3 regions of the Arthrobacter sp. TmtSoilC51 genome follow, and region 2 is predicted to be linked to each of the others. Evidence: riboswitches for the same ligand, from Rfam matches in the RefSeq annotation. Region 2 holds a riboswitch; each other region holds the start of a gene.
What was found. Region 2 has a riboswitch for S-adenosylmethionine ahead of metX (homoserine O-acetyltransferase MetX). Riboswitches for the same ligand answer to the same signal wherever they lie in the genome.
Positions count from the first base shown of each region.

Region 1: another riboswitch for S-adenosylmethionine. It lies ahead of ACZ5G6_RS05380 (hypothetical protein); the one in region 2 lies ahead of metX (homoserine O-acetyltransferase MetX).
Region 3: another riboswitch for S-adenosylmethionine. It lies ahead of ACZ5G6_RS20845 (DUF1737 domain-containing protein); the one in region 2 lies ahead of metX (homoserine O-acetyltransferase MetX).

Region 1 covers NZ_AP035877.1:1,136,833-1,140,096, reverse strand. Annotated here, with positions in the region: gene ACZ5G6_RS05385 (sodium:solute symporter family protein) at 1-1,512, shown strand, start outside; SAM riboswitch class IV at 1,810-1,929, shown strand; gene ACZ5G6_RS05380 (hypothetical protein) at 1,946-2,266, shown strand; gene ACZ5G6_RS05375 (hypothetical protein) at 2,263-2,457, opposite strand; gene ACZ5G6_RS05370 (VIT1/CCC1 transporter family protein) at 2,735-3,264, shown strand, end outside.
Region 2 covers NZ_AP035877.1:1,687,650-1,690,913, reverse strand. Annotated here, with positions in the region: gene ACZ5G6_RS07675 (hypothetical protein) at 1-141, shown strand, start outside; gene metX (homoserine O-acetyltransferase MetX) at 148-1,269, opposite strand; SAM riboswitch class IV at 1,284-1,398, opposite strand; gene ACZ5G6_RS07665 (bifunctional o-acetylhomoserine/o-acetylserine sulfhydrylase) at 1,551-2,867, opposite strand; gene ACZ5G6_RS07660 (VOC family protein) at 3,095-3,264, shown strand, end outside.
Region 3 covers NZ_AP035877.1:4,564,399-4,567,662, forward strand. Annotated here, with positions in the region: gene ACZ5G6_RS20835 (aromatic amino acid ammonia-lyase) at 1-160, opposite strand, end outside; gene ACZ5G6_RS20840 (NtaA/DmoA family FMN-dependent monooxygenase) at 163-1,491, opposite strand; SAM riboswitch class IV at 1,658-1,769, shown strand; gene ACZ5G6_RS20845 (DUF1737 domain-containing protein) at 1,784-2,050, shown strand; gene ACZ5G6_RS20850 (rhodanese-like domain-containing protein) at 2,047-2,457, shown strand; gene ACZ5G6_RS20855 (O-succinylhomoserine sulfhydrylase) at 2,458-3,264, shown strand, end outside.

The sequences.
Region 1 (3,264 bases), 550 kb from region 2:
GTGGTGGTGTACCTGCTTGCCATGCTGGCATTCGGCTGGTGGGGCAAGTCCCGCACCAAGAACAACAGCGACTTCCTGGTGGCCGGCCGCCGCCTGGGTCCCTTCCTTTACACAGGCACCATGGCCGCAGTTGTCCTTGGTGGCGCATCCACCGTCGGCGGCGTCGGCCTGGGCTACAAGTTCGGCATTTCAGGCATGTGGCTCGTAGTCGCGATCGGCGCCGGCGTCCTCCTCCTGAGCCTGCTTTTCGCCGGCACCATCCAGCGCCTGAAGATCTACACGGTCTCGCAAATGTTGAGCCTTCGCTACGGCAGCAAGGCCACACAGACATCCGGAATTGTGATGCTGGCTTACACCCTCATGCTGTGCGCCACGTCCACCGGTGCATACGCAACCATCTTCGTCGTCCTCTTCGACTGGGAACGCTGGATGGCGATCGCCGTCGGCGGTGCAATCGTGCTTGTCTACTCGACCATCGGTGGCATGTGGTCCATCACCCTGGCCGACCAGGTCCAGTTCATCATCAAGACCGTGGGCATCTTCTTCCTGATGCTTCCGTTCGTCATGAACGCAGCCGGAGGAATCGACGGCATCCGTGAGCGCGTCGATGCGAGCTTCTTCCAGATCGACGGAATCGGCGTCCAGACCATCATCACGTACTTCGTTGTGTACACACTGGGACTTCTGATCGGCCAGGACATCTGGCAGCGCGTCTTCACCGCCAAGACTGCCAAGGTCGCACGCTGGGGCGGAGCAACGGCCGGCGTTTACTGCATCCTGTACGGCGTGGCCGGCGCCCTGATCGGCCTTGCCGCCCGGGTAGCACTGCCCAACATCGATGTCGCCAACCTTGGCAAGGACGTGGTCTACGCCGAGGTGGCAACCCACATCCTGCCCATCGGCATCGGCGGCCTTGTCATGGCGGCCGCTGTTGCAGCCATGATGTCCACCGCTTCCGGTGCCCTTATTGCCGCCGCCACGGTGGCACGCGCAGATGTTGTTCCCTTCGTGGCCAGCTGGTTCGGCAAGACCATCAACACGGACGACACGGAAAACCCCGAGCACGACGTCAAGGCCAACCGTTACTGGGTCCTTGGCCTGGGCATCGTTGCCGTCCTGATCTCCATGGCTGCGCAGGACGTAGTTGTTGCCCTCACCATTGCCTACGACATCCTCGTGGGCGGCCTCCTTGTCGCGATTCTCGGAGGCCTCGTGTGGAAGCGCGGAACCGGTATCGCTGCTGCATGGTCCATGGCAGTGGGCTCGGTCCTGACCCTGACCTTGCTGATTCTGTTCGCCATTGGAGCCATTCCGAGCGCGGATGGCGTCTACGCCAACGAACCTATCTACTACGGCCTGGCGGCCTCGTTCGTGGCATACGTCGTGATTTCACTCCGCACGCCTCCCACTGCACCAGAAGTCCGGGCTGCTTGGGACAAGCGGGTGGCCGGTGCCGTCTCGGAGGAATTGCCCCTGGAAGCCCACCCGGTCAGCAGCCACACCGCCAGCTAGCGGCCCAGGGCCACAAGGCACCAGGCTTCAGGCACCAGACATCAGGCATCAGGCATCAGGCACGAACTGAACTGAGCAATGTTCGACGGCGGCGCCGCCCCTTTTCGGGGCAGCGCCGCCGTTGCTCTGTCCGGGGACCGTTGTGCTGTCGGGGGACCCGTTGCGAGGCCCACTATGCGCGCTATCCAGGCCACAAAAGGCGCAGAGCAGGCCGCACAACAAGCAGGCCCCGTAACAAGGGGGGTAACCAAGGACGCTACTTCTCCAGTCGGCACTCCTCCAGTACAGTGGTGCATGCTTCAAGAGAGGTGGCGCCAAGCTCCGACTGGCCACACACCAACCCCATGTTCAAGGGTGGTTCGGATGAGGAAGCGGCCCGCCCCGGACCAGAGACAACCGAGCGGGCAAGAGCACTCCCCCAAAGGAGCAGTCCTTGCCGTACCAAGGCGTTACCACCCCAAGCCAAGGCGTTACCGCCCCCATCCAGGGCATCCCCACCGAAACCAAAGCGCGGACCGTGCGGGTGATTCCCGGCGTCGATCTTGTCCTGGGGACGGTGACGCTGGTACTGAACGGCGGGCTGCACCGGTTCCGACACCCCGAGCCGCGCTTGATTGCGCAGGCGCTGGCCCAGGCCGTGCGCCCTTCGCGTTGGTGCGAATCGTCCAGGACGCTGACCGTGACTGTTGCAGCGCTCGGGTGTTCAGCAGGGCTCGAGCGTCATTTCACGTTTGGTGAAGAAGGCCCTGCCTAGGGTTCTTCGTCTTCTTCCCCGCGGAACTCTTCGGTTTCGTCAAGGGGGACAACGCGCTCGTCGTCTTCCGGGACGTCGATTTCCTCCACCCAGGGTTCGTCGACTTCCTGGTCGTCGCTGTAGTCATAAGCGGGGTCCGACTCGATGGTCTCCCGTACCGGGTGGTTGGCGTGCGGTTCGGTGGTATCCATGCTGCAACCTCCGTCTGGTGGGCTGGCAGGCAGCCCGCTGACCGAGTGCGGGGAGGGCCCCCGCCCCTGTCTATCCATCTGAGCACTGTGCCCGCAGGCGGTCAAGGCAAGGGCCGGCACGGGACCAAGGAGGGCTCGAAGCAGAGTGTTTCCACCCCGGAAATTAAGGCACGCCGAACATTCCAACTAAGGAATACCGGCCAAAAATCCGCGCCAATAAGCGGTACAGTGGGCGTGCAATGGGGCCGCTACTACCCCACCCAGCACAGGAGAGAAAGTGCAAAAGCACCAGGAATCCCACGGTCCGTCGAGCCCCGCTCCGGACCCCGCCCCCGGATCCGGAACACCACCCCAATCAGGCCGGCCCACGTCCTCGGACATCAGGCGGTGGCGTCAATACCTGGCTGACGAGCGTGCCGAAGCCGCTGTCTACCGGGAGCTCGCCCAGCGTCGCGACGGCGAAGAACGCCAGATCCTGCTCGCCTTGGCCGAGGCAGAGGGAAGACACGAGGCACACTGGCTCAAGCTCCTCGGAGAACACGCCGGAATGCCGAAGGGAGCTTCCACCCGCAGCCAGATACTGGGCTTCCTGGCCCGGCACTTCGGCTCCGTATTCGTGCTCGCGTTGGCGCAGCGCGCCGAAGGCCGCTCTCCTTACGGGGCCGAACCCGCTGCGACTCCGGCCATGGTTGCCGACGAGCAAATCCACGAAGAAGTTGTCCGGGGCCTTGCCACCCGTGGCCGCAACAGGCTCTCCGGTACCTTCCGTGCCGCTGTTTTTGGTGCCAACGATGGCCTGGTGAGCAA
Region 2 (3,264 bases):
ACTACGTTCCCCAGCAACAGCGGTTCCGGGCAGCAAGGCTTCCGCGCACGCAAGTTGGCCGAACTGGACCTCAAGTTCAGCAACGGCGAAATTGCCATGGAGGATTACATGAAGCAGCGCGGCGAAATCATGAATGGCTGAGCCGGCTTAGGCGAAGAAGGCCTCGCGCAGCTGCTCTGACAGTTGGCCGATTTCGGTCAGGAAGCCATCGTGGCCGATGGGAGCCTCGATGACGTGGACGGGTACATTGCCTGGCAGATTTTGCGCCAGCTCCAATGACTGGGCCGGGAAGTAGAGGCGGTCCGAGTCGACGGCTGCCACGAAGAACTCGGCAGTGGTGCTTGCCAAGGCGTCCTTCAAGGTGCCACGGCCCCGGCTGATGTCATGGGACATGAGTGCCTCAGTGATGGCGATGTAGCTGTTGGCGTCGAACCGGCGCACGAGCTTGGTGCCTTGGTGGTCGAGGTAGCTTTCCACCTGGTAGCGGCCGCGTTCCCCCAGCACCGCAGCGGCCAGCGGCGTCTCCTGGTGTTGCGCTTCCCGCCCGAAGCGGAAATCAAGCTCCAGCGCGGAACGGTAGGTGATGTGGGCTATCCGGCGGGCCAGGGCGAGGCCCGCCTCGGGAGTCGGTCCACCGTAGTAGTCGCCATTGTTGAAGTTGGGGTCCTGGCGGATAGCCAGGGTCTGCGGCTGGGCGAAAGCGATTTGCTCGGCTGTGCTGTAGGCGCCGACAGAAATAACTGCGCACCGCTGAACGCGCTCAGGATAGGTCACAGCCCATTCAAGTGCCCGGGCGCCGCCCATGGAACCGCCCAGGACGGCGTGCCATGCTTTGATGCCCAATGCATCGGCCAGGCGCGCTTCGGCTGCCGTACTGTCGCGCAAAGTGACCAGGGGGAAGCGGGATCCCCAAGGCCGCCCGTCCGGCGCCTTGGACGACGGGCCAGTGCTGCCGTAACAGCCGCCCACAATGTTGATGGAGATAACGAAGAACCGGTTGGTGTCGATCGTCGCACCGGGACCGACAAGCTGCTCCCACCAGCCTTCCTCATCCGTTGCGCCGCGGGCCACATGCGTGCTTCCCGTCAGTGCGTGCTGAACGAGGACAGCGTTGGACGCATCAGCGTTCAGCTGCCCCCAGGTTTCGTAGGCCAACACAACATCGGGGAGGAAACCGCCGGCTTCAAGTTCCAGCGGACCTACGCCGGCGTACTTGACCGTCCCGTCTTCTTCGCCCGATTTGGGGAGTGCTGTAGCAGTAATGGTCATTCCTTTGACACCTAACCTCGCGCTTGCCCGTCGCCTTGCGTGCGACAGGCCAGGTCTTCACCCGGGGCACCCCACCGCGGAGGAGGGTTGCCGGCCAGCAAGCCGGGGCTGTCACTGGCACTCATGACCTAATACGTAGAGTCTAGGAAAAATACGGTTGTTTTGGCGAAGAATGTGACAGCTGTGTGACGGTTTGGGGTCGTTTGGTTCAGGAACACGCACGGCGAAGGGCCGCCCGGCGAATTTTCGACTGCGGCGGGCGGCCACTCCTCCCAGTGCGCTTAAGCGCCTTTGGCAGCCCGGAACCCGGCCTCCAGGTCAGCGATGATGTCGTCTACATGCTCAATTCCCACGGACAACCGGACCAAGCCTGGATTAACACCGGCGGCCACCTGCTGTTCCACTGTGAGCTGGCTATGGGTGGTCGACGCCGGATGGATGACCAGCGAGCGGACGTCACCAATGTTGGCAACATGGGAGTGCAGCTCCAGGCCGTCGACGAAGCGCTTGCCGGCCTCGACACCGCCCTTGATAGTGAACGCCACCACGGCACCGGTGCCCCTGGGGCCATACTTCCGGCCGCGGTCGTACCAGGGGCTGGAGGGCAGCCCCGCGAAGGCGACCGATTCGACGTCGTCCCTCGACTCAAGCCATTCGGCAACCCTGGTGGCGTTGGAGACATGGCGCTCAACGCGCAGGCTCAGGGTTTCCAGGCCCTGGGCAATGAGGAAGGCGTTGAAGGGGGAAACCGCCGAACCCAGATCGCGCAGCAACTGCACACGGGCCTTGAGTATGTAGGAGAGGTTGGCTCTGAGCGCGCCGTCCTTGCCCAGGTCCCGGGCGTAAACGAGTCCGTTGTAGCTGGGGTCCGGGGTATTGAATCCGGGGAAGCGCTCCGGGTCCTTTCCGAAGTCGAAGTTTCCGGAGTCCACGATCACGCCGGCGATCGCCGCACCGTGGCCGCCAAGATACTTGGTGGCCGAGTGCACCACGATGTCCGCACCCCATTCGATGGGACGAATGAGGTATGGGGTTGAGAGCGTGTTGTCCACGATCAGCGGCACACCGGCCTCATGCGCGGTGCGTGAAATGCCCTCGATGTCCAGCACGTCCTGGCGCGGGTTGGAAACTACCTCACCGAAGAACAGCTTGGTGTTGGGCTGCACAGCTTCCCGCCACTGGTCCAGATTGTCCGGGTCCTCCACGAACGTGACGGAGATGCCGAACTTCTTTAGCGTGTGGGCCAACAGGTTGTAGGTTCCGCCGTACAGGCTGGGGCTGGCGACGATGTGATCGCCGGCCTCGGCAATGTTGAGAATGGCGAACGTTTCCGCGGCCTGTCCTGAGCTGAGGAGCAATGCGCCCAGTCCGCCTTCCAGGCTGGCGATGCGCTGCTCCACGGCATCCTGCGTCGGGTTGCCGATGCGGGTGTAGATGGGGGCAAGCTCAGCCAGCGCAAACCGGTTTGCCGCGCTCTCTGCGCTGGGGAACACGAAGGAAGTGGTCTGGTAGATCGGAAGCGACCGCGCTCCCGTGGCAGAGTCGGGTTCCTGCCCTGCGTGGATCTGGCGGGTTTCGAAAGACCATCCTTGGGACATTGAATTCTCCTTTTAGTGGCGCGCGGGTTTGCCGTGGATCGCTGGAGGCGTTGGCTGGGGCCAGTCTAGGAAGCGTCCGGGGCCTTGGACAGCTTTGTGACGAAGGCAGTATTTTTCGGTCTTCAGGCGACCCACCGTGACGCATTCCGGCGGCACACAGCTGAGGTCCCATGATAGTTAGGCTTCCCTTAGCTGAGACCCCGATCACAAAGTGCCAAGATGAAGCCATGCGCATGGATCACGTCTCTTACGCTTGTGAACGAGATGGCCTTTTGGCCACTACCGAACGAATTTCCGCAGCTCTGGGAGTGGACGCAGTCCGGGGCGGAGTGCACCCGCGCTTCGGTACCCGGAACATGATCATTCCCTTGGCGGATAACAAATACCTGGAAGTCGT
Region 3 (3,264 bases), 2.3 Mb from region 2:
ACGTCGAAGCCCGCTCCAGCACTTCCCGTGAGCGACCCAGCAAAGACAACGCATCTTGGTTGAGTTTCACGTGAAACGCCGGATCCAGCGCGGCCAGGGCAACGCTTCGGGCGTCCACAGGCGACGTCCCAATCAGCAGGGCCCTGGGCTCGGAGGACATCGTCAGAAGTCCAGGAGGTTTTGGCGGAAGCCGCCGTTGCCGTAACTCTTCCTCAACAGGCCGCGGCGGCGCAGTTCGGGAGTGAGCTTGTCCAACACGCCATGGACGGTCACGGGGTCCACAAAGCCGGAGAAGAGGAAGCCGTCGCCACCCACGGCCTCGCCGGTCTCCTCAAGGTAATCCGCGATTTCACCAACCGTGCCGATGATCGAATCGCCGGCACCACCGCTGCGTGCTTGCAGGATCTGGCGCAGGGTAGACCCCGGGGGCGCTGCCTTCGCGAAGTGTTCCAACGTGCCTTGGTTGCTGTTGGTACTCAGTTCAGGCAACGGCGCATCGAGGTCGAATTGCTTGAAATCGATCACCGAGAGGTAGGAGATCGAGTTGAGCTGGCTGTCGATGTCACGCTGGGTGAGCTCCCGGCGCTGCGCCCGCAACTCCTCGGCCTCGGCTGATGAGCCGACTATGGTGGGCTTCAGCACGAAAAGTACCTTGACGTCATCGGGGTTCCTGCCAGCTTTGGCGGCCTCGGCACGGATGGAATCCCGGTAGGCCTTCATGCCGTCAACGCCCCGCGCCAAGGCGATCGCCACATCCGCGTGCCCACCCGCGAAGGCTTTGCCGCGTGGCGAAGCACCGGCCTGCACCAGCACGGGCTCCTCCGGCAAGGGCGCGGTATTCAACGGGCCCCGGACCTTGAAGAAGTCACCTTGATGGTTGATGGGGTGCACTTTGGTGTGGTCCGCGAACACGCCGGCCTCAACGTCCTCAAGCACAGCGCCAGGTTCCCAGCTCCGCCAGAGCCGCCGGACGACGTCGACGAATTCCTCCGCCTTCTCATATCGCAGGTCGTGCTCGATCTGCTGGTCCAGCCCATAATTCTGCGCCGCAAGGTCGCTGCCGGAGGTAACAACGTTCCAGCCCAGCTGCCCCTCGGAGAAATGCTGGAGCGTAGCCAGGAGGCGGGCCGCCGTGAAGGGAGGATAGAACGATGCACTGACCGTGGGCACGATCCCCAGGTGCTTGGTTGCCGAAAGAAGGTACGGGACCAGCGCCAAGGGATCATGCTTGGGCGCAAAGGAGGCATGCGCCAGTGAAACCTCGGCAGTGCCGCCATAGGTGTCCGGAACAGTGAGGGAATCCTCGATGATGAACAGGTCAAGCCCGGATTGTTCGAAGGCCCGGACGGCCTCTTGATACAGGGCCGGCTTCTTCCAGTCGTAGCCCAGGCTATATCCGGGAGTGCCCCAGCCCTGGACGCCGAAACCGTGCCCCACGAACCATCCAAAATGCAGCATGGGCTTGAGTGTAGAACTGTCTTGTCCGTTCACCGCGACCTGATTTCATGCGAAGTTACAGGGGGTCGTCCTGCGTCAATTATGCTCCCGGGACGTCACATTTGGGCTGGTACCCCAGCACCAGCCGGTTACGCAACATGACGGCTGCGCAACCGCTTGCAAGTGCGGGCTGCAGCCGCGGGATGTTACGTTTTTCTTGAGTAATGAGCACCAGCGCCAAGCCCTGACTTGCTGGTCGGCAACCCTCTCTCCGGCGGGGTGCCTCAGGTGACTACTCGGCGTATCGACACTTCGAACTGCAAGCGTGACTGAGGAGCACCAGCCAATGCCTGAACCCACTGAAGAAAAACTCTCCTACCGCCTGATCACAGGTCCGGATACCCGTGAATTCTGCGAGCGGATCACCGCGGCCCTCGCCGAAGGCTACGTGCTCCACGGCAGCCCGGCCGCCGCCTTCAATGGCACGGATATCATCGTGGCGCAGGCCGTCGTCCTGCCCACTGCCATCGCCAGCGCAGACGCCGCTGTTGCGAATGCCGTTGACCAGTTGGAGAACTACGAAGACGACGAAGCATTCGAGGGACACGCATGAGTTACGCAGGTGACCTGACCCCGCAGGACGCGTGGGCAAAGCTGGAAGAAGGCGCCATCCTGGTGGACGTCCGCACCGAGGGCGAGTGGGCCCACATCGGGATCCCGGACACCAAGGCCACGGAGAACGATCCCCTGTTCATCCAGTGGAACCTCGCCGGCGGCATCCCCAACTCCCGCTTCCTTGAGGAACTGCAGCAGCAGGCGCCCGAGGGCGAGGGCGTGGAACTCGTTTTCATCTGCCGCTCAGGCCAGCGATCCATCTCCGCGGCCATCGCCGCGACGCAGGCTGGCTTTACCGCCTACAACGTGCTCGAAGGCTTCGAAGGCGACCCGGACCGCTACGGGGAACGCACCATCAACGGCTGGAAGAACCGTGGCCTGCCGACCAACCTGGGGACCGACTAAGTGACTTTCAATCCTGATGCCGCCAGTTGGAGCCCTGACACACAGGCAGTACGCGGCGGCCTTGACCGTACCAACTTCCAGGAAACGTCGGAACCCGTTTTCCTGAACTCCGGCTTCGTCTACGAATCCGCTGCCGCCGCCGAACGCGCCTTCACCGGCGAGGACGAACGCTTCGTCTACTCGCGCTACGGCAACCCGTCCGTGGCCACCTTCCAGGAGCGGCTGCGCCTGCTCGAAGGCACCGAGGCATGCTTTGCGACGGCGTCCGGCATGTCCGCGGTCTTCACCGCTTTGGGTGCCCTGTTGGCTGCCGGTGACCGCGTGGTTGCCGCCCGCTCCCTGTTCGGCTCGTGCTTCGTCATCCTCAACGAGATCCTGCCGCGCTGGGGCGTTGAAACAGTGTTCGTCGACGGTCCGGACCTCGAGCAGTGGCGTGCCGCCCTCTCCGAACCGACCACCGCCGTCTTCTTCGAATCGCCCTCGAACCCCATGCAGGAAATCGTGGACATTGCCGCCGTCAGCGAGCTGGCGCATGCCGCAGGGGCGACTGTCGTCGTCGACAATGTCTTTGCCACTCCCCTGCTGCAGCGCTGCGGTGACTTGGGCGCAGACGTCATCGTGTATTCCGGCACCAAGCACATCGATGGCCAGGGACGTGTCCTCGGCGGCGCAATCATGGGCACCAAGGAATTCATCGATGGCCCGGTCAAGCAGTTGATGCGCCACACCGGACCTTCACTCTCCGCGTTCAACGCCTGGGTGTTGACCAAGGGCCTGGAGACCATCGGCTTGCGCGTGAACCACAGC